Regions from separate parts of the Brevibacillus sp. 7WMA2 genome, predicted to be linked through region 3. Evidence: riboswitches for the same ligand, from Rfam matches in the RefSeq annotation. Region 3 holds a riboswitch; each other region holds the start of a gene.

Region 1 (7,888 bases), 2.2 Mb from region 3:
TATTAAGTCTTGGCGAAATTCCAAAACGCATGGTAGTTATCGGCGGTGGATACATCGGGGTTGAGCTAGGTACAGTTCTTGCTAAATTTGGCACAGAACTTACAATCCTTGAGGGTGCAGACCATATCCTACCTGGATTTGAACAAGACATGACTCGTCTAGTTGAACGTCGTTTGAAAAAACACAACGTGAAAATTCATACCAAAGCTCTTGCAAAAGGCGTGGAAGAATCAGAGAACGGTGTAGTCGTAAAAGCAGAAGTAAAAGGAGAAGAAATGTCCTTTGAAGCTGATTACGTACTAGTTACTGTTGGCCGTAAGCCAAACACAAATGATATCGGTCTTGAAGCAATCGGCATGAAAATGAACGAGCGCGGATTGATCGAAGTAGATAAACAAGGTCGTACAAGTCTACCACACATCTACGCGATTGGTGACATTGTTCCAGGTCTTGCGCTAGCTCACAAAGCTTCTTATGAAGGTAAAGTGGCTGCTGAAGCAATTGCGGGACATGCGGCTGAAGTGGATTACAAGTGCATTCCTTCTGTTGTATTCTCCGATCCAGAAATGTCCAGTGTGGGTATCTCTGAAAGAGAAGCAAAAGAACAAGGTCTAGATGTAGTTGTAGGTCGTTTCCCTTATGCTGCTAACGGACGTGCTCTATCTGTTAATGCCGGCGAAGGATTTGCAAAAATCATTGCTGACAAAGAAACAGGAGTAGTTCTCGGTGCACAATTCGTTGGGGAAGATGCTTCTAACATCGTATCTGAAGTAGCTTTGGCTATTGAGATGGGTGCTACATTAGAAGATATCGAGCTAACTATCCATGCTCACCCAACTTTGGGCGAAGTAACATTGGAAGCTGCGGAAATGGCGCTTGGTCGTCCGATCCACGTAGTGGTAAAATAATTGCTTTCTATAAAAAAAGGTTGCTGGTTTATTCCAGCAACCTTTTTTCTTTACTCATAAAAGAAGATCATATTAGCTTACAAGAAAAAGAAAACAGGGTGTACAGTATACTGTGTAATACAAGCTAATAAAAGAGCTCAGGTATACATTTTAGAGCCAGAGCGTTTAAACTCTTCTGCCTTTTGAGAAAGTCCTGTTTCAATGAGAGAATCTTCAAGACTTGCTGTACTTTTATCTGCCAATGGACTGTTATCAACCATTCCTTTTAACTCATGGCTAATTTTCATACTGCAAAATTTCGGCCCACACATCGAGCAAAAATGTGCTGTTTTAGCTGGTTCAGCGGGAAGGGCTTCATCATGATAATCGCGTGCTCGCTCGGGATCTAATGATAAATGAAATTGATCGTGCCAGCGAAATTCAAATCGTGCTTTTGACATCGCATCATCCCATGCTTGAGCAAGGGGATGACCTTTTGCTAGATCGGCGGCATGCGCTGCGATTTTATAGGCGATGACCCCTTCTTTTACATCATGCTTATTAGGCAATCCTAAATGTTCTTTCGGTGTTACATAGCATAGCATCGCAGTACCAAACCAGCCAATCATAGCAGCACCAATGGCAGAGGTAATGTGATCATATCCGGGGGCAATATCGGTTGTAAGCGGCCCTAACGTATAGAAGGGAGCCTCCTGACAAATATCCTGCTGAATGTCTACGTTTTCTTTAATCTTGTGCATAGGAACATGTCCCGGCCCTTCGATCATGACCTGAACATCATACTCCCAGGCAATTTTCGTTAGTTCACCCAAGGTTTCTAATTCCGCCATTTGAGCAGCATCATTGGCATCCGCAATGGACCCCGGCCGCAGACCATCCCCTAAGGAGAGTGAGATATCGTAAGCACTTGCAATTTCACAAATCTCACGGAAATGTGTATACAAGAAATTCTCCTGATGATAGGTAAGACACCAAGAGGCCATAATGGAACCTCCTCGCGAAACGATTCCTGTCACGCGGTTCATGGTAAGGGGGATGTAACGAAGCAAAAGTCCAGCATGTACTGTGAAATAGTCCACACCTTGTTCTGCTTGCTCGATTAACGTATCCCGGTATAATTCCCAGGATAAATTCTCTGGTTGTCCTCCCGCTTTCTCCAAAGCTTGATACAATGGTACAGTTCCGACTGGTACAGGAGCATTCCGTAAAATCCATTCACGTGTCGTGTGAATATTTTTACCGGTCGATAAATCCATGATGGTATCCGCTCCCCAGCGAATTGCCCAGACCATTTTTTCAACTTCATCTTCTATGGAGGAAAGAACAGCCGAATTTCCAATATTAGCGTTTATTTTTACCGAAAATTGCTTTCCAATAAGCATAGGCTCAAGCTCAGGGTGATTTATATTAGCCGGCAATATGGCGCGTCCACTGGCAATTTCTTGACGTACTACCTCTGGCTTTATTCCCTCACGTATCGCTGCGAATTCCATTTCAGGTGTAATGATGCCTTTACGTGCATAATGCAGCTGAGTGACGCGTTTTCTTTTACGTGCTCGCAGAGATGGACGATTTTCAAATTCTTGAACAGGAAGCGGGTTAGCGGCCTTTGATTTTGTAGGGGCAAGATTTTTGGAGACTCCATATGTTTCTGTGTCCTTCCGCTCTAAAATCCAAGGAGAGCGGAGTGGTGCAAGACCTTTGCTTAGATCAATCGTTTCAAACAGTGTTTCATCTGTGTAGGGTCCGCTCGTATCATACACTTGCAAAGGAGCATTTGGAGTAACGCGCCCTTGCTGATCAACAGTAGGGGAAAGCATAATTTCACGAAACGGAACCAGTAGATCAGGCCTTGAGCCTGTCACATATCTCTTGCGACTTGCTGGAAAAAAAGACGGAGTTGATAAAATAGACATTGCTATACCTCCCAACATCATTTGGCAACTAGCTAGGGACGGTAGGAGCGACAAACTAAAAAAGAGCCATACAGCAAAGGCTGACGGCTCTTATCCATACAAAATAAACATGCTGAAATAAACGAAGTCATTCGTATGGGATCGTTTCCTACGCTGGCATTATCCAGATCAGGTTTCACGGTCGGTAGCAGAGTTCTCCACCCTCTCAGCCTGGCTTCATCCAAGCTCCCGTATCCATATGTAGTTGCCCTTTTACCATATCATATGGGAAAATGTGGGTCAATAGGACTGATGGACGTTACGTGTGGGACAAATAAACAAAACCGCCAATCCGGCCAAGGACAAGCGGTTTGTTAGTAGAGGATTATCCTTCGCGTGTTTTAACTTGACGGGAATGATTCTTTTGCTTTACCTTTTTGGTTCCTGGTAAAGGTTTCCCGGTTTGTTCTAAGCCTTGAAATTGGTTATTATATGTTTGATGCGGATTTTCTACTAAGAAATCATCTTTTGCCATCCTTATCAGCTCCTTCGTGATTAGTATGGGAGGGAAATTGGTATCGCATGCACAGGGAAGTGTTTGTAACGCTGTGAATTATAGTTAAACAGGAGAGGACAGATTTTCATGAAAAAAAGATCGATGTTTATGGCAGTGCTAGCTAGCTTATTACTTGTAACAGGCTGTAGTGGAAATCAATCAAATACTACGCCTACTGAACAAGCCCAAGATATAAAGGTTAATCAGATAGATCTCACAGCTGAGCTCAAGTTTACAGAGCAAGCTACGATTGGGAAAACGACACTAGCTCAGATGGAAAAAATATATGGACCTGCTGTAGAAAAAAAGACCATTAAAAGTAATTTTCGTACCAATTTAAAAGAAGAGAATGGACCAAATCCAGAAGTAGAGCAAGAAGTAGCTTTTATCAAGATCAACCCACTAACAGGGGCAAAATGGAATAAAGCCTACCCCTTATATTTTACCAAAACGGCTAATCCTACATTAGTAGCTGCCCAAGTGATGTTAAAACGCGGAGATTTGATGAAAAATCTTGAGACTGGAAAGCAACTAACTCTAGAGGATATCAAAAAGGTATATGGAGCGCCAACACGCGACCTAGGAAGAGTTCTGGAGTATTATGATTTCAAAAATAAAGCTGTTCTGCATGTCATTTTAACGGATAATAATCAAATTTCTACTATGCTAACCCATTATGGATTGTTGTATGCGGACAAGCAAGAGGATATGATTGAGAATGAAAATATCATTAAGCGTTTGAGTCAGGAACAAGGATCAGCATCTAAGTAAAAACGGCCAGAAGCCTTTATAAGAGTCATACCCTATAAAGCCGTGGCGAATGGAGGGATCATCATGCCAACCTTGATTGCACCCGTATTTAATACCATAACAGATAAACCACTTCGTATACAGCTTAGTGAGGATTTCTTTCTGGTATCCGGCTTTGAGCCCTTGTATAAGATTTGTCATGAGCGCTTGCGTCCACAGATGAACGAGAATCGGCTTCATTTTGAAGAGAAGGTAAAACCAAACTCATTGTTTCTCTATGCAGAGTATCCTACCTTAAAAGTAAAAGAGGATCGTCCTTTTATAGCTGAAATAGAGAATCGCTTAAACATGGCGAATGGCGAAGGGGTTTGTTCGATCCCTTATCTATTAACAATGGAAGAAAATCGGTATGGGATTAATTATTTAAAACGCTCATTAGATGGTCCTAAGTTTATATATACCGATCAAATAGAGGGATTGTTCAAGCGTCTCATGAATGCAGATATCTCGTTTCCAACCGTTCCGTATCGCAGATATTTATTAGCTTTAGAAAAGAAATCGTTGGAGGATGAGTTATTAGATTTATGGATTGCTTTGGAGTCCTTGTTTGTACCAGATGGTAAAAAGGGAGAGATTACGTACAAGGTACGAACAAGAATTGCTTATTATCTGGGGCAAACACCTGAAGAAAGGATTAGGATTGCCAATTTTATTAAAAGCTCCTACAACCATCGTTCTGAAGTGGTTCATAGCGGTAAGGATTTAGGTAATACAATCAAAGAAGAAATACAGATATTACGTCAGATTGCCAGAGCTACCCTTATTAATTTAGCTTTAGAAAAAACCAAACTACAAAAGCTGAGGGAACAACTAGACAATTTGGTGTTAACAGGCAGAACGTACAAGGAGGAGTTTTCACCTGCTTATTTTGAGCATATAGTCTTGCCTTAGAAATGAAATAAAGTGGATAAATAGCAGGGGAATCCTTCCTAAATAAGAAAAGCAGCTACTCTTTTTTCCGGGAGTGGCTGCTTTTTTGGCAAATAAACAAAACGAATAATGACACAGGCTTGCTTTATTAAGATAAATGGTATTTATTACGAATATGATTGATTAAACCAATCGAACCTGCTTCGACTAACTCATACACATAATCAAATCTACCTGTAAAATAGGGATCTTCGACTTCTGTTTCCTTATAAGCGGAAGCATAATCCATCAGTTTGGTAACATTTTTAGCATCTGGAGCAAAAGCACGCAATTTTTCTACGTTGGAATCATCCATGCATACAATATAGTCAAATTGTTGAAAATCAGCAGAACGAATTTGTCTAGCAACAATCGTATCAAAACGAATGTTATGCTTCGTTAAGACTAGTTGAGTCCCTTCATGTGGAGGATTTCCAACATGCCAACTGCCAATCGCTGCTGAATCAATTTCAATGAATGGCTCTAGTCCGGCGCGTTGTACATGATGACGAAAAACTGCCTCTGCCATGGGTGATCGACAAATGTTGCCTAGACAAACAAATAACACACGTACCATATGAAAAACCTCCTTATATTGAATTTGTACAAAGCAAAACCTCGGCTATCAAGCTCGCCGAGGTTTTTTGTTTTAACCTACTCACATGCCTATTCTTAGTATACCATCCATGCGTTTGGTAACCAACGACCACGTGGGTCGCCATTTGCGGATTTTGTAAGAACGTTGCCTTTATCAACCATCATAGAAGAAGTACCGCCGTCCATAGCCATTCCATTTACAGCGCCATATTCTTCGAGCAGATCAGCCATATCTTTCATGCTAGCCCCAATAGAGTGCTTTTGACGACCATCAATCACAATGAACAAGATGGTGCCATCAGCCATCTGGCCTACAGCCGTACGGGGAGCGATTCCCCAGCTAATCGGATCTTTTCCAGCAAAAAGATTCTTCCTATTTACTACCAATTGTGGTCGAAATGACATAGCATCTCTAATATTCATCTTCAACAGCTCTTTAGAGGTATAACGACCTGTGATTAGCTTGCCGTTATAATCAATTCCAAGCACGGTGTCCCCGCCGGATGGATTGTAATCTTGAAGCAGTTTTCCATCTACGATCACTAGTCCAGCTGCTTGGCTGCCATACCCCATAAAATTGGGGTCATAAAAGCCGCTTGCATTGACTCCACCAATTGCATTCGTTCGTTCTGAGAATTCACTAATCCATTCACCGCGTGGTTTACCCCGGTTCTTTTTTGCACCGGTTGTTTGAATCAAGTGGACTCGGTTAGGATCAGAAACCTTCATAACGTATCCTTTAAAGTAATGAGCGGGATTGAAGTATTTTTCTACTGGAACAACTTCAGTCAGCTCTTTTTGAACAGGCTTTTCTTCTTGTTTTTCTTCTTCTTTTCCAGGCGGAGTAGTTACCTCTGTAGGTGAAACGGAGTTAATCGCTTCGGGATTATTAATCTCCGCACGAAGAGAATTAAGGGCGTCTTCTCCTACCAATGTATATTTAGCCCAACTGGAATGTTGAGTTGTTAACAACGTTCCAGCAAGCCACAACCGCAAGTCGTGGGTTAAATAAAAACCGGCTACTAGTACAACGAAGGTAACAATACTTCCTACTAATAGTTTCTTTTTTCGTTTCGCTTTTCTCTTTTTTGATCTTCGCATGGGTTGCTGATCTTTAGAACTGCGAGTACGGGTTAGTGGTGCCTCTGACATGTATCTCATTCCTATCTAGCTTAATCTGATATTTTTAGGTGTAAGGAGGTAGTTCCATTTATATGACGCGCATGTGGATAAAAGGTTACGACCTTTTTGCATTCCATTGACAGCACTTATTGGATCGGCCCTAATGAAGCGATCAGCATGCTTTCTCTTATTCTGGGTAAACTACATATGGAGGTGAGGTTTATGCGCGAATTTGATAAAGAATTTCAGGAACAAGTAGAAGAGTACAGAAAAAATCCACCGGGTACTCATAACCAGCATAGTGAGACAGACCGCCATGATAAAATGGAAAAACACGAAACACGAGTGGATTCTAACTCCTAATCTGGCTAATCTGATACGTAAGGGCGATGACTCTTTTTGAGAAATCGCCTTTTGCATACATAGATGGTGATGAGAGATGCAAAGATTGAATTTGATACCTTGGGTTTTCTTCTTGCCAAGAAAATGGTAAGCTAATCTGTACGAACTATTTGGTTGTAGGAGGATTTCTTCAGTGTCTAACGATTTTATGCAAATTACACGAGGTCCCATTGTAACATTTCTAAGGGAACGTGGCTATGAAAAGCTAACTCCTATTCAAGCACAAACCTTACCTGTTATTCTAGAGGGAAAAGATGTCATAGCTGAATCTCCTACGGGATCAGGGAAAACAATGGCATATTTATTGCCTCTTGTCCAAAATTTAGATGAAACAAAAAAGGAATTACAAGTACTAGTATTAGCACCTACGCAAGAGCTGGTTATGCAGATTTATCGCGAGGCTACACAGTTGTTAGCTTCTATTGGAATGCATGCCGCCGCACTGATTGGTGGAGTCGATGCGAAGCGCCAGTTGGACAAGCTAAAAACCCATCCAGCTATTGTTATCGGAACACCGGGGCGCGTTAAAGAGCTGTTAGAAATACGCAAATTAAAAGTGCATACCGTGAAAAGTGTAGTAATCGACGAGGCCGATCGCATGCTCGATCGCGGATTTGCTAATTCGGTGCAGGATGTATTGCGCCGTTTAATGCGTGATACGCAACGCTTGTTTTTCTCTGCAACATTAT
Region 2 (7,888 bases), 2.1 Mb from region 3:
TACGTTTTTCGTACCTGTTTTCATGACACTTAATAAAGGATCACGTAATCCCCAAAGGGCAGAGAGCTTCGGGGGCATCAGCTTGTCCATGTTACTTACTAATTGCTGAATGATCTTTTCTGGCTTTGGTCCGAATGCCATATCGACCCGTTCACGGGTTCCAAATAGATTGGTTACAATAGGGAAGCTTTTCCCTTTAACATTTGTAAAAAGAAGAGCTGGCCCTTGTTCATCAATGACTCGACGATGAATTTCTGCCAATTCCAAATAGGGATCGACAGGAGTATCAATCTGCAATAATTGTCCTTCATCGCGAAGCTGTTGGATAAAAGTTCGTAAATTTGTATGCATGAAAAGAGGTCACCTCATAATCTATCATCGCTTGTTGATCTCTATTCTTAACTGTACACGAACTGGTTGCATTGATCTAGCCTAAGATTGTATAAAATGAGCGAAATGGGGAGGTTTTTTTCAAAGAAGGGTGTACTTTTCTATGAGTAACGTTGCATCATAAGGGCCAGCTTCTCTTTTACCTGAGGCCATTCTGAATCAATGATCGAAAACATAGCAGTATCACGGACATAACCATTGGCCAGACGCATATGCTTGCGGAGCGTGCCCTCATAGGTAGCCCCGATTCGCCGAATAGCTCGTTGTGAGTTTTCGTTGCGAGAATCGGTTTTAATTTGAACGCGAACGCATCCGAGATGTTCAAAGCAATGGCTTAGCAACAAATATTTACATTCCGTATTCACGCCTGATTTCCATACGCGTGGAGTAAGCCAGGTTGAACCAATTTCTAAGTGATCATCCTTACTTGAAATATTCATAAAACGCGTAGTACCAATAATGCGTTGGGAGGAACGTTCCCTAATGATAAAAGGAAATTCTACTCCTGCATCCTTTGCATCGTATGCTTTTTTAAAATAGGCTTTCCAGTCCTCATTTGTAACCATTGCCTTCGGTAAAAAGGTCCAAATTTCGGGAAAGCTTCCGACCTGCTGAAGCTCTGCTTCGTGTTCTGGCTGTAGCGGTTCGAGTACCACGAAAGTTCCTTGTAGTGGAATGGGAGTAATAACAAGCATGTAATTGGCCCCTTATCTATGTGAAAGTTCTGAATCCTTTTTGCTATCAACAGATTAAAAGGTATTCAGCAGAGAAGCAACTCATTTTTTAGGAGTGCTGTACATTGATAGCTGGATGATTTAGGGGAGCGAAATCCACCTCCATGTGTAACTTTCACTCACATCGGGGAAACTAAGCCGAACAATCGGGAGGTGAGTCAAACCATGTCCAGCAAGAACAACAAATCTAAAAATAAGGCGAAAAACAGAGGGAAAACGCTAGATACCAATGACCAAAACAGTAACATTCGCGATAATGGAAATACGCATAAAGCATAAATGTGTGTAAAACATCAAGGTCCCCTTTCTAGAGAAAGAGAAGGGGACTTTGATTGTATACATGAAAATGTTATTTTTGTAATAGAACGATTATTTTGATTTGTATTCAATGTACAGTATGGTAAGGCTAGAACTGGGCAAAATGCCACCTAGAGGAAACATTCATGCTATAATAAAAATAAATCTACGGCAGATAGATGGGAAGAGACGGAGGCATACTTGTGGAAGACTCAATGATGCACCTACATGCAAACGAAGTAGTTCTTAGCACACAAGCATTTTTAATCTTGTGCCGTTTGTATGATAGTTTTTACGATGAATTAAGACAGCATGAGCAACTAAATGAGGTGGCTGAGAAGACAGCGGCGATTTTATTAGATGGCGTTGAGGCTTTAAAAGAACAGACGCAGCCGCCTAAACAAGTGGTGATGGCGTTAGATTTCTCCAGTTTATTTTTAGTAAAAAAGCTGGTAGAACAAGCATATCGGGAAGTAAGAGAAGTACCGGAGCAGGCCAAGGCTCTGGGATGGTTAGAAGAGTGTATGCAGGCAATGAATAAGGGAATGATTACACACTGATACGAGGTAGAATGATCTGGTGTGAACAATGAACGAGAATTTTTCTAAAGAAAATCTATCTGTTTACAAATAAGTAGTGACGTGGTACTGTAAAAGCGAATTCAAAACTTTATAACTTTGTACCGAGCGGGGGCCGAGCTGTCGGCTGAGATTGTAACACGATGCGTTACTGACCGTTGAACCTGATCTGGTTAATACCGGCGGAGGAAGAGGGCAACCGAGAACAGAGTGAAGATAACTTTGTTCTTTCAGATGCATACGAAACCATCCGCTACGGGTGGTTTTTCTTTTTATAAAAAACAACCTGTAGCCGTTTACAGTATGGATCAAAAAAGCAGTAAGCTACTAATGATTATCAGCTTACGAACAGCTAGTTCAGCTTAGCCTCCGCTATCCATTTCGGTACTATCCGAAAAGACAGCGGAGGCTTTTTTGATGTCAGGCCATGAATGGTCCAACTAGATCGGTCAGCTATAGAGGTTCGTTTCAAACAACAAGAAAAGGCATATGCGAATGTTTTTGCGAAAGGAGTTGAATTTTTGCGAGCACGCTCGCTTCATCTCATTACCACAGGGCGTCAAACTCTCAGAGAAGTGTTGCCCATTATAGAGAAGGCAGACCAAGCAGGAGTAGATTATCTACACATTCGGGAAAAGCAGCGGACAGCAAGGGAATTAGCTGAATGGATCAGGCTCTTGTCGGATGTTTTTCCAAGGGATCGAATCATCGTAAATGACCGTGTGGATGTAGCAATGGCTTATCATTGCGGCGGTGTACAGCTTGGACAGCAAAGTTTGCATGCCAGCTTGGCAGGTCGTATGCTGGCCCCCCACCAATTGCTGGGTTGTTCGGTTCATAACGATCAGGAATGCTTGTCGGTACAATCGTTACAACCCTCTGACCAGTACGATTCATTGACAGAACATGATATCGTACCAAGCCGTCCTCCAACCTTTGTGATAGCGGGGCATGTCTTTGTGACGGAATGTAAGCCCGGCGTAGAACCGCGTGGTCTTCCCTTTGTAACGCGAATGCGGAAACTGTTAGCTCCTAGTATCTCACTACTTGCGATAGGCGGCATAACTCCGCATCGTGTTAAGGACGTGATAGCGGCTGGAGCGGATGGTATTGCTGTAATGTCGGGGATCATGCAGTCAGCACAACCGCAAGAAAGGATGAAAGAGTACCGTGATCAGCTTGATAAAACAGCAGAAAATGCTATCCAGTAGCTACTCTATTCGATTTTTGCTTAGGCTACGCCAAACGCTGGAAAAGATAGGCGTAAAAACAATCACGCAAGAAACGAGGTGACCGTTTTTGCACGCTAGCACAGTACAGATTCAGGTTAATGGGAAAGCAACAAGTGTAGAAAAAGATACGACTGTAGAGCAATTGCTTGTTCATTATGGATTGGAGCAAAGAATAGTGGTTGTTGAGCACAATCAAATCATCCTTGATCGTTCCAGCTATGCCCATACAGCCATAATGGATGGGGATCGCATAGAAATAGTTCATTTTGTTGGAGGAGGATAATCGATGACGGATACGACTTTACGAATTGGAGAGTATGAATTTAGCTCACGTTTTTTAATTGGTACCGGGAAATTTCCTTATTTGGAAATTCAGCGAGCAGCAGTAACGATCTCTGAAGCGCAAATTATCACATTTGCGGTACGTCGTTTAAATTTGGAAAAAGGAAACGAGCCTACCTTTTTAGAATCGCTTGACCTCTCAGCGTATACACTGCTCCCCAATACAGCAGGAGCAACCACCGCAGAGGAGGCTGTACGTATTGCACGTTTAGCAAAAGCGAGCGGATTATGCGACATGATTAAAGTAGAAGTAATTGCAGACCAAAAAACGTTATTGCCCGATCCAATAGAAACCCTGCGAGCATCTGCGTTATTGGTGGAAGAAGGCTTCACTGTTTTAACCTATACCAATGATGATCCTATTCTTGCGCGAAAGCTACAAGAAGTAGGCGTTCATGCTGTAATGCCCGGTGCCTCCCCAATTGGCTCTGGTCAAGGTATTCTTAATCCTCTGCACCTTAGCATTATGATCGAAGAGGCGACAGTTCCCATCATTGTAGATGCTGGAATTGGTTCACCCTCAGATGCAACGCAAGCGATGGAGCTAGGTGCAGACGGCGTATTATTAAATACAGCAGTTGCGTTAGCACACGACCCTATACGAATGGCAGAAGCAATGAAGCTAGCGATTCAGGCTGGACGAAAAGGCTTTTTAGCAGGACGCATTCCTCGAAAACGCTATGCTTCCGCTAGTAGTCCGATAGAAGGAATGCTGACATGAAGCTGGCTCGTCTCGCTCTTTTATCTCAAAAGTGGAGTATCTATTTAGTAATAGGTAGTCAAGATTGCAGGAACTCCGTTGAAAACATGTTTCGTATCTTGACAGAGGCACTTCAAGCGGGAGTCGGATGCGTTCAGTGGCGGGAAAAAGGAGCTGGTTCCATCAGCGATGCGATTCAAAGAGAGCAAATTGCGATTCGTATGAAAAAGCTATGTCATACATACGATGCCATTTTTCTGATTAATGATGATGTGAGCTTGGCTTGCAAGGTTCAGGCTGACGGGGTGCATGTAGGACATGAGGATATGCCGTTTGCCCAGGTTAAACAATTAGTTCCTCCTGAGATGATCATTGGAATATCAGCCGGCAATATAGAGGAAGCTCGGATCGCTCTTACATATGGAGCTGATTATTTAGGGGTAGGGCCTATGTATACATCGAAAAGTAAAACGGATGCTGGGGAGCCAATCGGTCCCAATGGACTTTCCGCTATTCGCAAATTTGTAGGAGGGTACCCCATTGTGGCTATAGGTGGAATTAAGCCAGAACATGTAAGTTGCTTGCGAAAAAATGGAGCCGATGCTATCGCAGTCATTTCAGCTATTACACAAGCACCTGATACCAAAAAAGCCGTTCAGGATTTTATTTACCATGTTCATAAAAATCATAGTTATACATGAGTTCGCATAAAAGGAGGCTGTACGCCGATGAATACGCGAGAAATAGAAATCGCTTCTTTTACAGAGCTTTTATACGCAGAAGCAAAGCCGATTTGGGAAAAGACGCATCTTCATCCTTTCATTACTGGCATTGCTAATGGGAATTTACCGATCTCTGCATTTATCCATTACATGAAGCAGGATTATCTCTTTTTACAGGAATATGCAAAACTATTTGCGATTGCGAGCGTTAAGACAGCGCGTTTAGACTGGAGCGGTCGATTTGCCCAAATCATGACATCAACACTACAAGAGGAGATGTCCTTGCATCGGGGATACGCTCAACGACTAGGCATTTCCCAAAGTGAATTAGAAACGGCCGAACCATCATTCGTCATGCTTGCCTATACAAGCTATATGCTACAGATCGCTCACCAAGGTAGCTTAGGAGAAGGACTGAGTGCTTTGCTTCCATGCATGTGGAGCTATCAGGAAATTGGGAAAAGATTAGCACAAAAAACGGGGGTAATCGATCATCCGCAGTTTGGCGAGTGGGTGCGGATGTATAGTTCTGATGAATTTGCCAACTCGACGGACTGGCTGAAAGGTGTACTTAATGAAATTGCCCGTGACAGTAACAAACAGGAGCTTGCTCGGATGAAACAGCATTTTATCGCTGCTTGCAAAATGGAGTATTTATTTTGGGATATGGCTTATCTAGAGCAGACATGGCCGTAATGCAAAGGAAAGGGTGGCAAAAAGTCATACAGGAGGTCTGGAAAAAGAATCGGCATATCGGATGGGTTCTCGCTTCCGTAGGTACTTTCCTCCTGTTATGGGAAGCAAGTTGTCGCTTGCTTGAGCTACCTGCATTCATTTTGCCAGCGCCTTCTCTTATTGCCGTTGCGCTCTGGGAGCTACGCTATCAGTTATTTACGACACATCTGTGGATTACATTACAGGAAGCGCTGCTAGGACTAGTGATCTCTATAATCGTAGGGACAGGAATTGCCATATGCATGCATCTTAATGAGAAAATGAAAAAGATCATGTACCTGTTCGTTTGTTTAGATTGACTGATTATGGTGTACCCAGCTATTATGAATTGGTGTTGGTCACAAGTGATCAGACGGCAGCAAAAAAGCGGGAGGCGCTCGAACGCTTCCAGCAAGCGATACAAAAAGGGCAGGCTTATGTTGCTTCTCATCCGAAAGAAGCACTGGAAGCACTTTTACAGCATGAAGCCACAGAATTTCCTTTAGATAGAGAGATTGAACACAAAAGCCTGAAGGTCTTACTTCCTTTGATGGATGCTAAGGGTCAACCTTTTGGCAGCCAGGATACAGCCCAATGGCAGGAGGTCATTGACTGGATGGCTACTAAGAAGCTCATTTCTAATACTTTCTCAGCTCAGGAGATTCTTCCAGTAGTAAAATAATGTATAATAAGAAGAAATGAATGAGAAAGCGCCTGTTCATGGCGCTTTTTCTAGTCTGTTCACTATGGATTTTCCAAGGAACAAGAGTAATTATGGGGGGTACATCATTTTGAAAAAAAACATCTATCACATCGGCTATGAGCGAGTATCCAGACGCGAATTACTGGAGCGTTTAGACATAGAAGATGGATTCATGTTGCAACATGATCGCCTCCATCCTGTTGATGCAGATAAAGAAGAAGTGGCGCCAGAGTGTGAGCAACATCAGATATTGGTTCGCTATCAGCACCGACCAAGCGAATGGATAACTTTTAGTGGTACGTATCAAATCCAAACAAGAGAACCAATACCTTGGATTGATGCACCTTTAGAATATCATTTATTTGGTGAGCAATTAATTCCAGGTAATTATCGACGGGAAAAGGCACCACAAGCCCGCATACCAGCCCGGACAAAGCTACAAATCACGGCAATTCGCGATGGAATTGTATACGTTATGGTACCCAACCATCCGTCAAGGCGATATGAGATCAAGCTGGAGGATGCTCGATTTGCCCGCCATTTTCCTACAGAGCTAGAAATGCGATTGCAGTACTACTCGTTTCCACCCCATCCAGACATTTTAGTCGATTGGCTATTGCAGGAGGGAAGGAAACGTGGCATGATAACTCGCTTAAATGGAGAGCATACAGAGCGCACTGCTTTTGAGGTTTGGGAAGATCTGCGTAAGGAATACTCGTTAAGCGTGAGCGCAGCGATTTTAGCGATTAAGCAGGCATTGGTCGTCATGGATAGGGCCGGAGTGGAGGCGGATTTTCCTAACCCGGTTAAAAGTGCCGATATTTCTAGCTACAGTGAAGAAGAGCGAGATGCCTTTTTTTCTTATCAGACCGTACGTGCGGCGCTTGCTGCTGTCTCAGCCTTGCTAACCATCGACCCGATGGATCAATTGCAGGATCATTTATTGATGGATGTAATGCTAGAGCAACAACAAAATCGACGTTCCTCTAAGGAATAACGAAAGCATTCATGCAAAGGGAACATATGGATTGCGACAAAACAAATAGAACCCCAATCTGAATGTATCGATTGGGGTTCTTGATTTTACATGCGAGCATAGATGCCTTGTTGCGTTACAGTATCATAGGAATTGGGTGTTTGATAGGCAAACTTTTTTACTCCATTTTCCACCAAAAGATGTTATAGTAAATCTTATAATGATAGCGCTTTCTATTGCCGGAATATCGTTATTTTGCTAAGGGAGGTATAAAGTTATGAGTCACATTGAATCTGATTTTTCATTGGTCAACATTCCTGTTCATTTAAAGCAATTCGTTGTTGACCAAGACTATGACAAGTATACACCGATAGATCAAGCTGTTTGGCGATACGTTATGCGTCAGAATTATAATTTCCTAGGGAAAAGAGCCCATACCGCTTACTTAGATGGCTTGCAAGCATCTGGTATCAGTATCGAAAAAATACCGAATATTCGTG
Region 3 (7,888 bases):
AGTATCATAATTAACATATTATAGAAAGGTTGTTAAAACATGTCCCTCTTACACACCTTACAACAACGTCAAGCTATACGCGCCTACGATGGTCGCCCTGTAGAAAAAGAAAAGATTGAGCAACTTCTAGAAGCAGCTATATTAGCACCCAATGATCGCTTGCGAGAGCCTTGGCACTTCTATGTCATTCAAGGCGCTGCTAAGGAACGGTTTAACCAGCTAGCTCAGGATTTCTTGCTTGAACGCTTTCCTACCAAACCTCATTTAGTAGAAGAGTCCATGAAGAATGTTCTGGCCACCCCTCTCATTATAGTCGCTACATCCCAAATCATAGAAGGCGACGAAGCTTCTTCGCTTGATAATGATTATGCTGTAAGCTGCGCTATTCATTCGATGTGGCTGATGGCTTTTGAGCTAGGTCTAGGTTTTGTATGGCGTACACGTGGTGTAGGTTTAGCTAGGGATGAACGTCTCAAAGCCTTCTTGTCCCTATCTGATCAAGAAAAAGTAATTGGTTCCTTATTTATTGGCTATCCAACTGATGAAGCCACACCTCGAACTGCTCGAAAGCCTATCACTCAAAAAACAACCTGGGTCGAGTAAACTTTGGCATATTTCGAACGGTTACAAAAAGGTTACATTTTTCCCCGCTTTGTTGTAACATTTCCCTCACCTGCTACGTATTATTTTTATAGTAGGTGATGATACATATGACAAACCACATGACTTTTGCCATACTGGTGGGCTTGTGTGCGACAGCGGGACTTTTTTTATTTCGACGCGCTGTGACGAGTGGGGATCGACAGCAAGGCGGATTCTGGATTAATGGTCTAGCTATCGCTATTGCAACTTTGCTGGTTTTATTCTCAAGCGCTATCGTCGTGTTCTTATTGGTTACGATTCTCTGGACAGTCGGCACTCTATTTCCTATGTTTGTCGACAAATCTGATTTCTGGACACTCGTTTCCTTTGCAGTCGTCTCCTTTTTCATGTTAATGCTGTACGAACTAATTCTTGAACCAGTCCTTTTATACATAATGCAAAGACTACATATCTCAAGAAATTGGAAATTGATACCTGAAATTTTAGCAACGACCTTCATTTTTTATCTCGTGAATACCACATGGATTCCTGGTGTCTTGTTAACACCATTAACTCCCTTATTTGTTGGCATATTAGCTGTAACAGTCGATTATTTTTTAGAGCGCATCATGGGTGAGAGAAGGTAAAAATGTAGACACGACAAAAAGCACCTCTTAGTTTGCGAATCTCGCGACATGACAGGAGGTGCTTTTTATCTGTCTTTTCCTCGTACAAAAAGGCGTTTCTGCAAGCATACAGAAACGCTTTCAACTCTGTTCTTCCATTCTTTTTTTATATGTATGTTCTCCCGTTATACAGCAGATGCACTTAGCGTGTCGTCCCTGTTTTTCCCTGTTTCTTCTGCTGTAAGCGGTATTGAGTAGGTGTACAACCTGTTTCTTTCTGAAAAACAGCGGCAAAATAGGCACTATTACGAAAACCTACTCTGCTTGCAATCATGGAAACATTTCGATCTGTTTCTAGTAGTTGCTTCTTCGCTTCATCTATTCGGATGCGCGTTAAATATTTCCCTGGCGTTATCTTCATACAACGAGAAAAACAACGCTGCAAATAAAAAGGACTCACATAGAGACGTGACGCCATTTCACGCAGAGTTACGGGTTGGTTATAGCAATCGTGAATCATCTCTAGCAAACGGGTCGCCGCATCTTCTTCCGCTGATTTCCAGGTTGGTTCAGATGGTCTACAACGCTTGCAAGGACGAAAACCTGCAGCAATGGCATCGGACGCCGCATAATAAATCTTCACATGCTCTCTTTTGGGTGTCCTTGATTTGCATGACGGCTTGCAAAAAATACCCGTCGTGCTAAGGCCATAAAAGAATAGTTGATCATAATTTGGATCGCATTCTACTATCGCCTTCCAGAACTCCTCTTTCATCCACGATCCCTCCTAGCCTTCAATCCTCAGTATAACGTAATGTTTTTACTTCTAGTAAGCAACTGGGAATGAAAGAGCAAAATTTCGATAGTTTTTTCTTAATTTCACAATTATGTAACTTTTTCCATAATAAAAAACCATACCTTTTCACGTTCTTTCGAATATTTTTTTGTAACAAACCGCTTTTATTTTCACTAATATTAAAAAAAGCCAAGAGAGGAAGTAGCTCCCTTCTCTTCGCTTTTTTATAAACTACTTTATTATGTACGTCGATAAGCGCCCGCATTCTGCTGAAACAATTGAGGTGCCCCATTTGCTAGTAATGTAACGACCAAAGCCGTAATCACATACTCAGGTATCAGATAAGTTGCATTATAACTGAAGGAATAAAGTGTTGCAGGTGTTCCTTCCGGGGCATAGCTCCCAAACCAAACAGCTCCTGAAGTCGTGCGAATAGCCAAGCATAGCGCAATTCCCACTAGCAATCCTCCCCAGATGGAGACAATTTTTGTTGCTTTGCTTTGTGTCTTACTAGCGTACAGGAACGCACCAAAGCCTAGCACGGCATAGGATAGAGGATAATCTAACACCATTTGAATCGGATGGACCATCTCGCCACCAAAAAAGAATTTAACCATGCCTACTAGCCCGCCTGTGATTACGCCTGCTACCCAACCACGGCGAAACGCCAAGAGAGCTATCGGTACCATTACCAGCGATACGCTTCCCCCTTGAGGCATGGCAAACAACTTTACCTTACTTAAAATAACAGCTATTGCTGCCATGATAGCTATTTCCATCATGATAACCAGTCGTGTTCGTGACATTTCAATTCCTCCTCATTCTGATGCAGTATGTATGTAAGCAGCAGAAATAGAAAGGGTCCAACTCAAGTTTATATAGACTATAAATACAAATTAGAGCAAATTGTATCAGCCAGTTGATTGTAAAGAGCGTTTTTCATGTTTTACACACAAAAAAACCACCCTAGACGGATGGTTCTCAACTCGGCGATACAACCCTATCTCGACGATAGAGCTACAGCTTTCGCACTTGAAGTCAGCTACCTCTCCCTCCGCTGGCATTACCCAGTTCAGGTTCTACGGTCAGTAACGCATTCTGTTACAATCTCAGCCGTATTTGCCCGGCCCCCGTTTAGTACATGCTTATTTCGTTTTCAATGTTACAAATTCAAATAATACCATAACATATTACTACTATTTTGCAAAGTACTTCTTTGAAGCGTCATTTGCTTCATTTGCTTCATTATAATTGTTTTTTCAATGGTACGTTCTATGACTTTGCATCTAACAAAAGCGAAAAATCAGTTGAAACAAGCTAGATCTTTTACAAGATATAGGAAAAAAACAGAAATTGAGTGGGCCGAGGTACCCCCCACTTATCCTATGAATAGTATGTAAGGCAAAAGCCTAAAAAGCCTGCTACTTCGGCACCAACACACTCCCCCTGACATAGGATAAGGTGACTGTATCCCTCAACCTTGTTCCTGTAGAGCCCACAAGGAGGGGTGGCACGTTTTGAAGAGTAGCGACCAAAGTAAACCGTTATTAACTAATCGCGAAAGAGAAGTGTTTGAACTCCTGGTCCAAGACAAGACCACAAAAGAGATAGCAGGACAGCTCTTCATTAGCGAAAAAACAGTCAGAAATCACATTAGTAACGTCATGCAGAAATTGGGCGTGAAAGGGCGGTCACAAGCCGTAGTAGAATTGGTAAGGCTTGGCGAATTAAAAATTTGACCGCTCAGGTGAACTGCCTCCCTTTTCTTCAAATCCTTGAAGAGAAGGGGGGATTTTTTCATTCTTTAGACATAAGGTGTTCGATTATAAGCCTCTTCATATCGCTTCTTCATGGCATTTACAATTAGAGTAAAACCTAGAACCGCAAGCATAAAAGCGGTTAGTGGCGCAAAGAAAATCCACTGCTTTGTTTGTAGAAAAGAGCGTGATTGTCCGATTAATCCAGTCCATTCATAGAGGATATAAAGAGCGTACTGAAACTTCCAGACCACTCTTTATATTTTATTTTTATTTATGACTTTTCTATCAAAATAAGAAAAGGCGCAAAGGTTATAAAAAACCTAGCGCCTCTAGCATTTTAATCTAATACTTCTCCATTACTAGCAATGACATTTTTATACCAGTAGAAGCTTTTCTTTTTCAATCTTCGCAGAGTTCCTTTTCCTTCATTATCCTTATCTACATAAATGAATCCGTAACGCTTCTTCATCTCTGCAGTGGAGGCACTAACTAAATCAATTGGTCCCCATGTTGTGTAACCAATCAGGTCAACACCATCTGCAATCGCTTCTTTCATTTCCGCAATGTGATCCTTTAAGTATGCAATGCGGTAATCATCCACAATGACATCCCCGTCTTCTACAACATCAACTGCCCCTAATCCATTTTCCACAATAAACAGTGGCACCTGATATCGATCGTACAAGATATTAAGGGCAATACGCAGACCTTTCGGATCGATTTCCCATCCCCAATCTGTTGCTTTCAAATACGGGTTTTTTACTCCACCCATGATGAGATTGCCATTTGTCTCTCCAGCTTTTTCAGGGGTTACTGTTGCCGTTCTACTTACATAGTAGCTAAAACCTAGATAGTCTACTTTATACGTGCGCAATAGCTCTTCGTCGCCTTCCTCTATAACGATTTGAATATCATTTTCAGCAAAATAGCGCTTCGTATAGGATGGATAGTAGCCTCTCACTTGAATGTCGGTAAAGAATAAGGTCTCCCGATCCGTAGTAAATGCTTTCCATACATCTTCTGGATGACTTGTTAGTGGGTAGGTTGGCAAATAAGCCAGCATGCAACCAATCTGAGCATCAGGAATGATCTCATGGCATGCTTTTACAGCCAAAGCGCTTGCCACGAACTGATGATGAGCCGCTTGATACATCGCGTTCTTCTCGTTCTCACCTTCTGTCAATACAAGTCCACCACCCGTAAATGGCGCATGTAGCACAACGTTAATCTCATTGAACGTCATCCAGTATTTCACTTTATCCTTGTAGCGTTTAAAGAGTGTTTTGGCAAAACGCTCATAGAATTCAACTAACTTCCGATTTCTCCATCCTCCATACTGCTTCACCAGATAAAGTGGCATCTCATAATGTGAGATCGTTACTACCGGCTCAATACCGTATTTTTTAATTTCATCAAACAATTGATCATAGAATTTCAAGCCTTCTTCGTTTGGCTCCAGCTCATCACCATTCGGAAAAATTCTTGTCCAAGCTATCGAGGTGCGGAAGCATTTAAAGCCCATTTCTGCAAACAAGGCAATATCTTCTTTATAGCGATGATAAAAATCAATCGCTTCATGATAAGGGTAGTAGCCTTCCATTGATTCATTATGCGGATACATAATGCCTCTTGGTGACACATCTGCTGTTGAAAGACCTTTGCCACCCTCTTGATAAGCGCCCTCTAGCTGATTAGCCGCGACCGCTCCTCCCCATAGAAAGCCTTCTGGAAATTTCTTCACGATTTTCGTCATAACTTATTTCCTCCTTATAAGTAGAATTGCATCTATGCAAAATTTCGATATAAACAAGGTGATGGATCAACAATTCATAACCCTTAGACTCGCAGGGTAAGCAAAAGCTCTTTTTCTTTTATTTCAGCTAGACTCGAAGGTTCGATCTCTGGATATTGGTCTGTATTCGTGATGATCACAGGTGTTATTGTTTCAAAGCCTGCCTGTCTAATCTCCTGTAGATCGAATTCAATGAGCAGCTCCCCTACCTTTACCTGCTGACCTGTCTCTACATGGGCGGTAAAGTGTTTGCCCCCCAATTTAACGGTATCTATTCCAATATGAATCAATACCTCTGCTCCAGCATCACTGATTAACCCTATAGCATGCTTCGTATTAAAAATGGAGACGACAGTTCCATTCACTGGCGAAACAACACGTCCCTCTGCGGGTTCAATCGCTAATCCTTTTCCCATAATTTCTCTAGAAAAGGTGGGGTCACTGACTGCCTGTAGAGGATGAACAACACCAGCTATTGGGCTGCAAATCTGTTCATTTTGAACAAGCGCATTTTCTGTTGTTCCTTCTTTTTCTAATCCGATGAATTCTACTGTTTCTTTCGACTCTTCCTGATCTTCATTGGTTGGTATATCAATAAAGCCTAGAATATATGTCATGACTGCTCCAACAATAAAAGCAATGATAAGACCAATAATCGCATACCAGAATGTCTCCCCAACGAGGATCGGCAACCCAGGCAATCCTGCATTTCCGCCTACAATATAAGCTTTTGTTTTAAATAAGCTGATAAAGGCTCCACTGACTGCTCCACCGATTAACGCCGCGATGAACGGTTTCTTCAATCTCATATTGACCCCATACATCGCTGGCTCCGTAATACCCATCGTTGCTGTGATACTTGTAGACATGGCAATTGATTTAAATTCCTTGTTCCGTGATTTTAAGAATACGCCAAAGGCTGCGCCTGCTTGAGCTAGGTTAGCGACGAACATAATCGGAAGAATGTAATCGTAGCCAAGCTGAGCTACGGAACCAATCATAATTGGTATCAGCGCATAGTGCATGCCGGTAATGATAATAAGAGACATTGTTCCGCCAAGCAGCAATCCCGCAAACAATCCTGCATGATCAAACAACGCGATAATGCCTGATGCAAGTCCATTTCCAATAATCGTTCCAATTGGTCCAATGGCAATAAGCATGAGTGGTACTACAATAAGCAAGGTAAGCATGGGTACTAAAATCAGCTTCATTGATTTATGAATTAGGTTATCTACGAATTTTTCCACATAAGATGCCAGCCAGATCGTAATGACGATTGGGATAACCGATGAAGCATAGGTAACGGCTGTTACCGGTATCCCCATAAAGCTCGTACTTTGCCCTGTACCTAACAGGGCTGTCAATTGCGGATGGAGAACGGCGGCTGCGACAGAAACAGCAATAAAAGGATTATTTCCAAATTTATTTGCCGCACTAAAAGCCAAGATAAGCGGTAGGAAGTAGAAAGCACCGTCTCCGATCGCATTTAGTATCTGATAGGTACTGTCATCGGGCGACATCCAGCCAAACGTTGCCGCTAAAGACAAGAGACCTTTAATCATCCCTGCCCCAGCTATCGCTGGAAGAATCGGTGTAAACACCCCTGCAATGACATCAAAAATCGCACTTATCGGATTTTGCTTCTTTTGCATCCCCTTCTCTTTTCCTTGTATGCTTGCAGCTATATCGCTACTCTTCATTATCTCTTTATAAACCTGCGCAACATCGTTTCCAATGATGACCTGAAACTGACCTCCACTTTTCATGGTACCCATGACACCCTTTGTCTTCTCCAGCCTCTCTTTATCAGCAAGCTGATCGTCATGCAAGTTAAAGCGCAATCTGGTCATACAATGGGTAACGTGTGCAATATTTTCTTTTCCTCCAACAAGCGCTACTATTTCCTTTGCTACTTTTTCTTTATCCATAGAAAAACACATCCTTTTCCTAACATGACTGAGATAAAAGCAATGCACTTGTTCAAATGGGCCCAATTGATCAAAAGTTTCGCATCATCTCATAAAAAAAACCCAAACATCTACCCACGTATCGACAAACATGTCTGTACATGAATAAACATTTAGGTTTTGCCTGCTTACCAGTAACAATCCTAGTAGTATGAAATTAAAAAAAACCTAAATCGCTGTCCATATAAATAGACAACCATTTAGGTTTTGCCTGCTTAACCAGTAACAATCCTAATCAATAAGAACTTGTCTTATTAAGTTACTTATAAAATATCATGTCCTCTTGATAATGTCAACGCTTTCATTTTTACTTTTTATTTACCACTCTATGGATGTGAATCGTTAGATAAAGCACTTCTTCA
Region 4 (7,888 bases), 590 kb from region 3:
CCTGTTCCAAGGCCTCAGCAAATTCATCCAATTGATCAGGATGCCAGTCCGCATAAAATCCCAAATGGCCCGTATGAATCCCAATATAATGCGGCTCGAATCCATATTGATGAACAGCTTCCAGCATGGTTCCATCACCTCCAATAGACAAAACCATATCCGGTTTTTCTTGACTATTGGCACCTAAAAAACGATAGGAACGCGAAGTGGAAGCAGCCAGCTTTTCACGCAACCTTATATCCACCTGACGTGTATGATCATCATTACGTAAAACCGTTGCGATTTTCATTTCGTTAAAATCCTTTCTCTTTTGCGATAACCTTGATTTCATATTCATCATACTATTGCAAGTAGCTATCAGCAAATGAGTTAACAACTATTTTACAAAAGGTCGAGAATTTCTCTTTTCCTCATTCTCCCGCAAATATCGTCTGCTCTAATCTATTCAACAGTTCTTCAGCCTGTACAATGTATGTCGATTCTATATCCGCATCTTTATTAATGGGTTCTTGAAACTGATTAAACATAGAGGAAACGACCGAAGCGGCTGCATAATCAGTATCATCATCAGATCCGGTTTGGTAGATATGCTTCAGGACAAATGGTTGTTCAAAGCGTAAAACAGCTTGAGGCTGATCCAGCTCGCCGCTCACTACCTGTACAGGTAAACGTAAGAACACCATGCCTTTATCATCGAGCTTGCGATCCAAGAAGCCACTTCTATATTCCCAATTGGACAAAGTAAAGCCTTCTTTCCCCAACGTCTCCATAAGATCACCGTATGTCGCTTGTTTCCCTTCAATTTGACTTGCTATTTGTTTCATCGAAGCTACCCCTTTCCTTTCTTCTTATCCGTATAGCCTTCTCCAAATCACTTTGATTTAATTAGCATCCATCATTTACCATCAGTAACTTTTAAAGGAATTCAATGCTCTGTGTCGAAAGGGAAGGACAAGAAGAAATCATCAATTTACAACATGTACCTACTCGGAAAGGAATTTTATTTTTGTGAAACGAATCTTGCTAACACTATCGCTACTTTCAATTACGCTCGGAGGAAGCCAGCTAGAAGCAGCCACCGGCTCAAATGTATCGGCAGCTCCAAAGGTAACGGCTACACAAAAGGTAGTTAGCTATTATGCCGAAAATTATCCAGGTGATTTAGCCGCCTATACCTCCCTGCATCATTACCAGGATAGAATCTCTGACGTCGCCTTCTTTAACTACAATGCTACCAAGGAAGGCTATTTGGTAGGAGACCTGCCTAAAACAGCGTTACAGTTAACGAAAGATACAAAAAAGGGCAGCTTTTTAGTCATTACGAATCATGGGAAAAAATTATTTGATAAGGAAATCGTCCATTCGATCCTGGCCAACAAGGACTATAAAGCGCGTTTTATCCAACAAGTCCTTACCACCGTACAGCAAAATCAATTGTCAGGTGCTAATCTTGATTTTGAAAATGTTCCGGCCGAAGATCGTCAGGCCTATTCCTCGTTCGTTGGAAGCTTAGCAGACCAGCTTCATGCGATTAAAAAGCAATTAATCGTCTCTGTGCCTGCTAAAACAAACGATGACCCTGCTATCTTCTGGGTATATGGCTTTGATTTAAAAGCACTGGGTGCCAAGGCCGACTATCTTCAACTAATGACGTATGATGAGCATGGAACTTGGTCAGAGGAAGGTCCAGTTGCCTCCTACAATTGGGTGGAGGATGTTATACGCTATAGCGTCTCTCAAGTACCAGCCTATAAGTTATTAATGGGTATTCCAAGCTATGGCTACGAGTGGAGTACCGAGAAAAAAAGGGCAATCAGCTTTCGTAATATACCTGCCATCATTAAGGAAAATCAAGCCGTTCCAGCATGGCATGATACATATAAATCGCCCTATCTGCACTATATGAAAAACGGCGTTTGGCATACCCTTTGGTATGAGAATGAATATAGTATCGCCGCTAAACGTAGCTTGGCTCTAAAGTACAAGCTGGCTGGCTTTGCCGTTTGGCGCCTCGGATATGAGAATGACACTTTTTGGACGGCGCTTCTTCCTAAGTCATAAATGAAACTGGTTTTTCCATTCCAAAAGCCGTCAGCATTTCAAGTTGCTGACGGCTTTTGAGCTATTCTATACGAATGCCAAGCTGACTTTCGACACTTCCTTACTAGGTACATGCTTCATCTTATCCAGCTTCCAGGTCCCTAGCTCCTTCAGCAGAAAATAGACGATCTGCCGCCCATCTGGTCGCTTATACAAGATGTAGCCGTCCCGTTTACCAAGAAAGGTCATAGGCAATAGATAAACTTGCTTTTGAATCGCTTCTTTTTGGGAGAGCAATTCCTGATTCAGCAAGAGTAAGGCATGATCAGGATCATCGCGATATTGGTGAGCAATTTGGTAATATCCGATTTGCTGATAGCCAGCCAGTTTTATTTGAAAGTAATCCTCAAATTCCTTTTGTACCTGTTGCTCCTCCACCTTGCGCTTTTCCTCCCACTCGTCGCCTTGATGAGAATATCCAGTCAATTGTACCCCGTTTGGGTGTACTGCAAGCTTAATCGTTTCAATTGCAAAAGGCGGTGAATGATTTCTCTCATAGGTTTTCACCTGAAAAACAGCTTCAAAGGAATGAGGCTGATTGGTTAGACGAGAGACACCTACCACCTTGGCTGAGGATAGATCATAGGCTCGTGGATAACCATAGTAGTCAGTGATTGCTTTGATTACATGGGGATTCATCGTCAAAATAAGAGCTCCTTGTATCGGATCAGAAGGTACAGGAGATGGTAGTTGAGCCCATGCGATCTCTGAAGAGGTAGATACAGTAAACAGAAGCACAGTAAAAGCAACTATCGCCATATGCTGCCATCTATTTGCCCATTGCTTCATCTGCGATCATCTCCTTTTTCTGTTAACCTTCCTCAAACTCCCATGCTTTATGAAAAGGGTGAGCGCCTTCTCCTCATTTTTCCTCGGACGAAACAAGACTGAACCTATTAGGCAAGAAAAGATTCATATGCTCTGTTTCATCTGAACTGGCATATTCGGCGATCAGCTTCGCCGTAATCGGCGCTAACAGGATTCCATTCCGGTAGTGTCCGCAGGCTAGCGTTAGCCCACTCCAGTTTGGAACTGGCCCTAAAATAGGATGTCCATCAGCCGTAGCAGGCCGTAATCCTGCCCAAGCCTGTAAAAATGGAGCTTCGGAAATCGCTGGTACAATTGACATTGCCCCCGTTAATACTTTCGAAACACCATAAACAGTGGAAGAGCGATCAAAGCCGGCTAAATCTTCTGTAGCTCCAACAATAATTCGTCTATCCTGCTTAGGCACTAGATAGCCGTTTTTTCCAAAGACTACATGGGAAAGAGGCAAATGATTCGAATCAACCGCCGCGATTTGTCCCCTTACTGGATAGACAGGTACATCCACTCCCACCTGACGTAAGATATCAGCAGTCCACGCCCCGGCTGCTACAATCACGTGATTAGCTTCCAGCTCCCCTTTCTCTGTTACAACGCCAGTCATTTTCCTTCCAGTATGCTTTAATCTGATTACAGCAGTATTTTGGAATAAACGAACATGTCGGTTTTTGGCCTGTATCACTAGGGCTTCTACTAACAGACGGTTATTGATGTCAGCCTCGTGTGGAGAATAGATGGCTTGGCGTACCATTTTTGATAGATGTGGCTCTTGTTTCTGCACTTCTTTTCCAGACAACAATCGGATATCATAACCTTCAGACTTTTGCCACTGGTAGCGCTCCTGCAACCACTCCTCCTCCATGTCGGTCATGGCTACTGTCAAAATACCTGCTGTAGATAGCTGGCAATCAATGCCGGTAGCCTCCTTCAGTTCAAGCACCCAATTCTTATATAGCTCCAATGAACGTATTCCCATGTCAAGAAGTGGCCCTGGCTTCGTAAATTCCTTTAAAGGAGCAAGCATTCCCGCCGCTGCAACGGATGCCTCCCCTCCAAACACTCCCTTTTCGATGAGAGTAACCGTCATGCCTACATGAGCAAGTTCCGTGGCAATCGCCAAACCAATAATTCCTCCGCCAATCACAATGATGTCTGAACAGCTTTTCATTGTTCTTCACCCTTTCTCGTATCTACTGAGTGGGGAATCGATTGGCTCTCTACACAAAGAAATGAAAAAACCCACTTCTCCGCGTAGGAAAAGTGGGAAATCACTTAACACCAAATCTAACCACTTCCCTTCGCCAGCATGACCTGGATCAGGTAAAAAGGGTCAACAGACACGCTCTGTCCTCTCAGCCCTGCAAGTTAGGACTCCCCCAGTAGATCAATGTGAAATTATTAATCTTCGTCCTTGTAATCATAGCTTTCAGGAATTGGCTCGAATTTTTCCGCCTCTTCAAAAGCCTTCAGTCTCTCTAGCTCCTCCATATGATAAGTAAACTGCTCCTTATTAATAAAGTAGTCCTCACCATTATGGACGGCACGGATACGTCTCTCCGCTATCTTTTCTCGTATAAACCATTCAGGCATATCCAGATAAGCAGCTGTTTCCTTTACAGTTAAATACATGGTTTACTGTCCTTTTAAGCGGGCCTCCAGCTCAGCCTTCTGCTTTTCAAAACCTGGCTTACCAAGAAGTGCGAACATGTTCGCTTTATAAGCCTCTACGCCAGGCTGATCAAATGGGTTCACACCTAGCAGATAACCGCTGATGCCGCATGCTTTTTCAAAGAAATAAAGAAGCTCACCAATATGATACGCTGATAGCTCAGGCAATTCAACTACAAGGTTAGGAACGCCGCCGTCCATGTGCGCTAACATCGTGCCTTCCATTGCCTTTTTGTTAACAAAATCCATGCCTTTTCCACTAAGGAAGTTCAAGCCATCTAAATTAGCGGCATCCTGCATGATTTCAACGTCAGTCGCCGGTTGTGCAACGGAAAGCACCGTTTCAAACAAATTGCGCGAGCCGTCTTGAATAAATTGCCCCATAGAATGAAGGTCAGCAGAGAAATCAGCAGCAGCCGGGAAGATTCCGCGACCATCCTTCCCTTCAGACTCTCCAAACAACTGCTTCCACCATTCATTAAAATAATGGAATTGAGGTTCGTAGCTTACTAGCATCTCAATTTGCTTCCCTTTACGTAATAAGCAATTGCGGATAGCAGCATATTGATAGCATTCATTTTCTTCAAGAGCTGGATTCATATAGCGCTGACGAGCTGCCTGTGCCCCACTCATCAAGGCATCGATATCTGCACCTGATACAGCGATAGGCAACAATCCTACTGCTGTTAAAACAGAGAAGCGTCCACCAACATTATCTGGAATAACGAAGCTCTCATAACCTTCTTCGTTCGCTACTTGCTTCAAAGCCCCGCGCGCTTTATCTGTTGTTGCGTAAATGCGTTTACGCGCTTCTTCCTTGCCATACTTTTTCTCCATGAACTCACGGAAAATACGGAAAGCGATAGCTGGCTCTGTAGTGGTTCCGGATTTAGAAATAATGTTGACCGAAACCTCCTTGCCTTCAATAACCTGCATAAGGTGAGTCAAATAGACAGGGCTAATATTATTACCCACGAAATAAATCTCAGGTGCTTTGCGCTGTTCTTTTGTTAAAGAGTTATAGAATGTATGCCCTAGTACATCAATTACTGCCTTAGCTCCAAGGTAGGAGCCTCCGATACCAATAACGAGCAATACATCAGAATCAGCCTTGATTTTTTCTGCCGCCGCTTTAATACGTGCGTATTCTTCTTTATCATATGTATCCGGTAGGTCTACCCAGCCTAGATAATCGCTACCTGCACCTGTACCCTCATGTAATTGTTGATGCGCTATCCCTACAGCCGCTTCTAAATGCTTCATTTCGTGTTCGGAAACGAATGGCAATGCTTTGTCATAACTAAAACGGATCGCTTTTGTCACGATAATACCCCCTGAATCGTAAGTTGCACAACTAATAATAAACTGATGTTTATTATTGTACGCGATATCCTCTCTATTCTATCACGCAGAATTTAACGGAATCACGTCAATTTCAAAATCAGTCTCTTCTAAATATTATTATAATAATGTTATTCCTTACGTTTTACTGATTTAACATAAATTTTTGTAACCATTTAGCAGTTGATGCGTAAATCCATTGTAAACAAATTTTTTAAGGAGGCTATTATGAAGAAACGTTGGTGGGGTGTTATTGCAGCTGGAGTACTAGTCGCCGGCGCCTATGGTTATTTGAAATTGACCGCTGTCGACGCAACAGGCCTTCCTGTTTCCGTCATTCCTGTTGTAAAAGGAAGCATTGAAAACAAAGTAATGGCATCAGGAATGGTTAAAGCAAAGCAAGAGGTTACGCTTTTCTCCCCAAATAATGGGACCTTGCTGCAATTTAACGTACAAGAAGGGGACAAGGTTACAGCAAATCAAGTCATTGCTCGTATAGATGTTACCGATCTATCAAGCGAAATGGCATCCATTGATGCGCAAATCGCTTCGCAGCATGCTGAACTAAATCGTGTTAAATCAGGCAAAGAACCTGAAACGATTGCCCAACAGGAAGAACGCGTTCGTCAAGAGAAAGAAAAGGTTGACTCTGCCGAGAAGGAATACAACCGTACCAAACAATTGGTAGAGGCTGGTGCTTCTCCTGCCACTGATTTGGACAAGGCTAAGGACTCATTATCCCAAGCGCAATCATCTCTTAAAATGTCCCAGAGCGAATTAGCCCTCAATAAAAAAGGTCCAAAAAGCACAGATATTGCTTCCGTTCAAGCACAGATTAACCAGCTACAGGTAAAAAAAGCGGAGCTAGCGAAGCAAAGCTCTCAATCCACCGTGGTGGCTCCTTTCTCCGGTACCGTTTTAAAGGTGGATGCTAAGAATGGTCAAGCCGTGACGAAGGGTACAGAAATAATTACGATGGGTGATGTGACAAAATTACAAGTAGTAGCAGATATTAACGAATCAGATGTAAAAGAGCTTCAAATGGGACAAAAAGCACTTGTAAGCGGCACTTCTATGGGCAAAGAAAAAGCAGCAGCTACGGTAACCCGTATTTCACCGCTGGCTACAAAGATTCAAAAAGGGGAAACGACAGGAAAAACAAAAGTAAATGTCACATTGGAATTGGATCAGGCTGTCTCTGTGCTAAAACCTGGCTTTAATGTCGATGTGGATATTATGATCACCAATAAAAACAACATTCTTGTTGTCCCTTTCCAAGCGGTTGTGAATGATCCAAGCGGTTCCTTTGTCTGGGTCGTAGAAAATGGTCTGGCGAAAAAACGTCCCGTACAAACCGGTACAGAAAGTGACTTGAATGTAGAAATCACAAGCGGTCTAAATGAAGGAGACAGTGTCATTAGCAGCCCTTCCGCTGATTTGATGGAAGGCATGCCTGTAATGGCAATGGAAGCAGGCGTACCTGGAGCAGTATAAAAGGAGGGAAACAGATGCTAACCGTTACTGATATTCGTAAGACCTTTATGAACGGTGATTCTGAGCTACCCATCCTAAAAGGAGTTAATTTTACCGTTAATAAAGGGGAATTCGTCGCAATCATGGGGCCCTCTGGTTCTGGTAAATCCACCTTTATGAACATGCTGGGTTGCTTGGATCGCCCCTCTTCCGGTTCTTATGTACTGGACGGAGTAGAGGTCACTACCTTAAACGAAAATCAACAAGCTGATCTTCGAAACCAAAAAATTGGGTTCGTCTTTCAGGCATTTAATCTATTGCCGCGTATTTCTGCGATTCGCAATGTAGAATTGCCTATGCTCTATGCAGGCATCTCGGCAAGCGAACGCAAAAAACGTGCAGAAGAAGCGCTCATTAGCGTAGGGCTAAAAGAGCGTATGGAACACAAGCCGCCTATGATGTCCGGCGGTCAAAAGCAACG

Evidence for each region. A riboswitch is a leader RNA that binds a small molecule or an ion and turns the genes downstream of it on or off. The one in region 3 is predicted to bind thiamine pyrophosphate.
Region 1: another riboswitch for thiamine pyrophosphate. It lies ahead of thiC (phosphomethylpyrimidine synthase ThiC); the one in region 3 lies ahead of thiT (energy-coupled thiamine transporter ThiT).
Region 2: another riboswitch for thiamine pyrophosphate. It lies ahead of GOP56_RS06640 (thiamine phosphate synthase); the one in region 3 lies ahead of thiT (energy-coupled thiamine transporter ThiT).
Region 4: another riboswitch for thiamine pyrophosphate. It lies ahead of thiO (glycine oxidase ThiO); the one in region 3 lies ahead of thiT (energy-coupled thiamine transporter ThiT).

What each region holds. Positions count from the first base shown of each region.
Region 1 is NZ_CP048799.1:1,882,774-1,890,661, reverse strand. It holds gene lpdA (dihydrolipoyl dehydrogenase) at 1-908, shown strand, start outside; gene thiC (phosphomethylpyrimidine synthase ThiC) at 1,046-2,824, opposite strand; TPP riboswitch at 2,950-3,066, opposite strand; gene GOP56_RS07035 (hypothetical protein) at 3,189-3,338, opposite strand; gene GOP56_RS07030 (peptidylprolyl isomerase) at 3,447-4,130, shown strand; gene GOP56_RS07025 (HEPN domain-containing protein) at 4,194-5,060, shown strand; gene GOP56_RS07020 (low molecular weight protein-tyrosine-phosphatase) at 5,188-5,655, opposite strand; gene GOP56_RS07015 (phosphodiester glycosidase family protein) at 5,751-6,827, opposite strand; gene GOP56_RS23315 (hypothetical protein) at 7,020-7,160, shown strand; gene GOP56_RS07010 (DEAD/DEAH box helicase) at 7,333-7,888, shown strand, end outside.
Region 2 is NZ_CP048799.1:1,793,573-1,801,460, reverse strand. It holds gene GOP56_RS06655 (UbiD family decarboxylase) at 1-351, opposite strand, end outside; gene GOP56_RS06650 (GNAT family N-acetyltransferase) at 492-1,085, opposite strand; gene GOP56_RS06645 (hypothetical protein) at 1,625-1,981, shown strand; TPP riboswitch at 2,098-2,207, shown strand; gene GOP56_RS06640 (thiamine phosphate synthase) at 2,521-3,210, shown strand; gene thiS (sulfur carrier protein ThiS) at 3,299-3,514, shown strand; gene GOP56_RS06630 (thiazole synthase) at 3,518-4,294, shown strand; gene thiE (thiamine phosphate synthase) at 4,291-4,974, shown strand; gene tenA (thiaminase II) at 5,002-5,691, shown strand; gene GOP56_RS06615 (ABC transporter permease) at 5,691-6,029, shown strand; gene GOP56_RS06610 (ABC transporter substrate-binding protein) at 6,017-6,391, shown strand; gene GOP56_RS06605 (hypothetical protein) at 6,501-7,409, shown strand; gene GOP56_RS06600 (aromatic amino acid hydroxylase) at 7,666-7,888, shown strand, end outside.
Region 3 is NZ_CP048799.1:5,045,525-5,053,412, reverse strand. It holds gene GOP56_RS21805 (nitroreductase family protein) at 40-603, shown strand; gene GOP56_RS21800 (hypothetical protein) at 711-1,229, shown strand; gene GOP56_RS21795 (bifunctional transcriptional activator/DNA repair enzyme AdaA) at 1,411-1,983, opposite strand; gene thiT (energy-coupled thiamine transporter ThiT) at 2,244-2,810, opposite strand; TPP riboswitch at 3,037-3,148, opposite strand; gene GOP56_RS21785 (helix-turn-helix domain-containing protein) at 3,522-3,743, shown strand; gene GOP56_RS21780 (aryl-phospho-beta-d-glucosidase) at 4,102-5,517, opposite strand; gene GOP56_RS21775 (beta-glucoside-specific PTS transporter subunit IIABC) at 5,601-7,487, opposite strand; gene licT (BglG family transcription antiterminator LicT) at 7,834-7,888, opposite strand, start outside.
Region 4 is NZ_CP048799.1:4,457,806-4,465,693, reverse strand. It holds gene GOP56_RS19260 (NAD kinase) at 1-289, opposite strand, end outside; gene GOP56_RS19255 (YugN family protein) at 411-824, opposite strand; gene GOP56_RS19250 (glycosyl hydrolase family 18 protein) at 1,009-2,061, shown strand; gene GOP56_RS19245 (DUF3888 domain-containing protein) at 2,128-2,889, opposite strand; gene thiO (glycine oxidase ThiO) at 2,963-4,093, opposite strand; TPP riboswitch at 4,202-4,313, opposite strand; gene GOP56_RS19235 (excisionase family DNA-binding protein) at 4,324-4,554, opposite strand; gene GOP56_RS19230 (glucose-6-phosphate isomerase) at 4,558-5,916, opposite strand; gene GOP56_RS19225 (efflux RND transporter periplasmic adaptor subunit) at 6,163-7,428, shown strand; gene GOP56_RS19220 (ABC transporter ATP-binding protein) at 7,443-7,888, shown strand, end outside.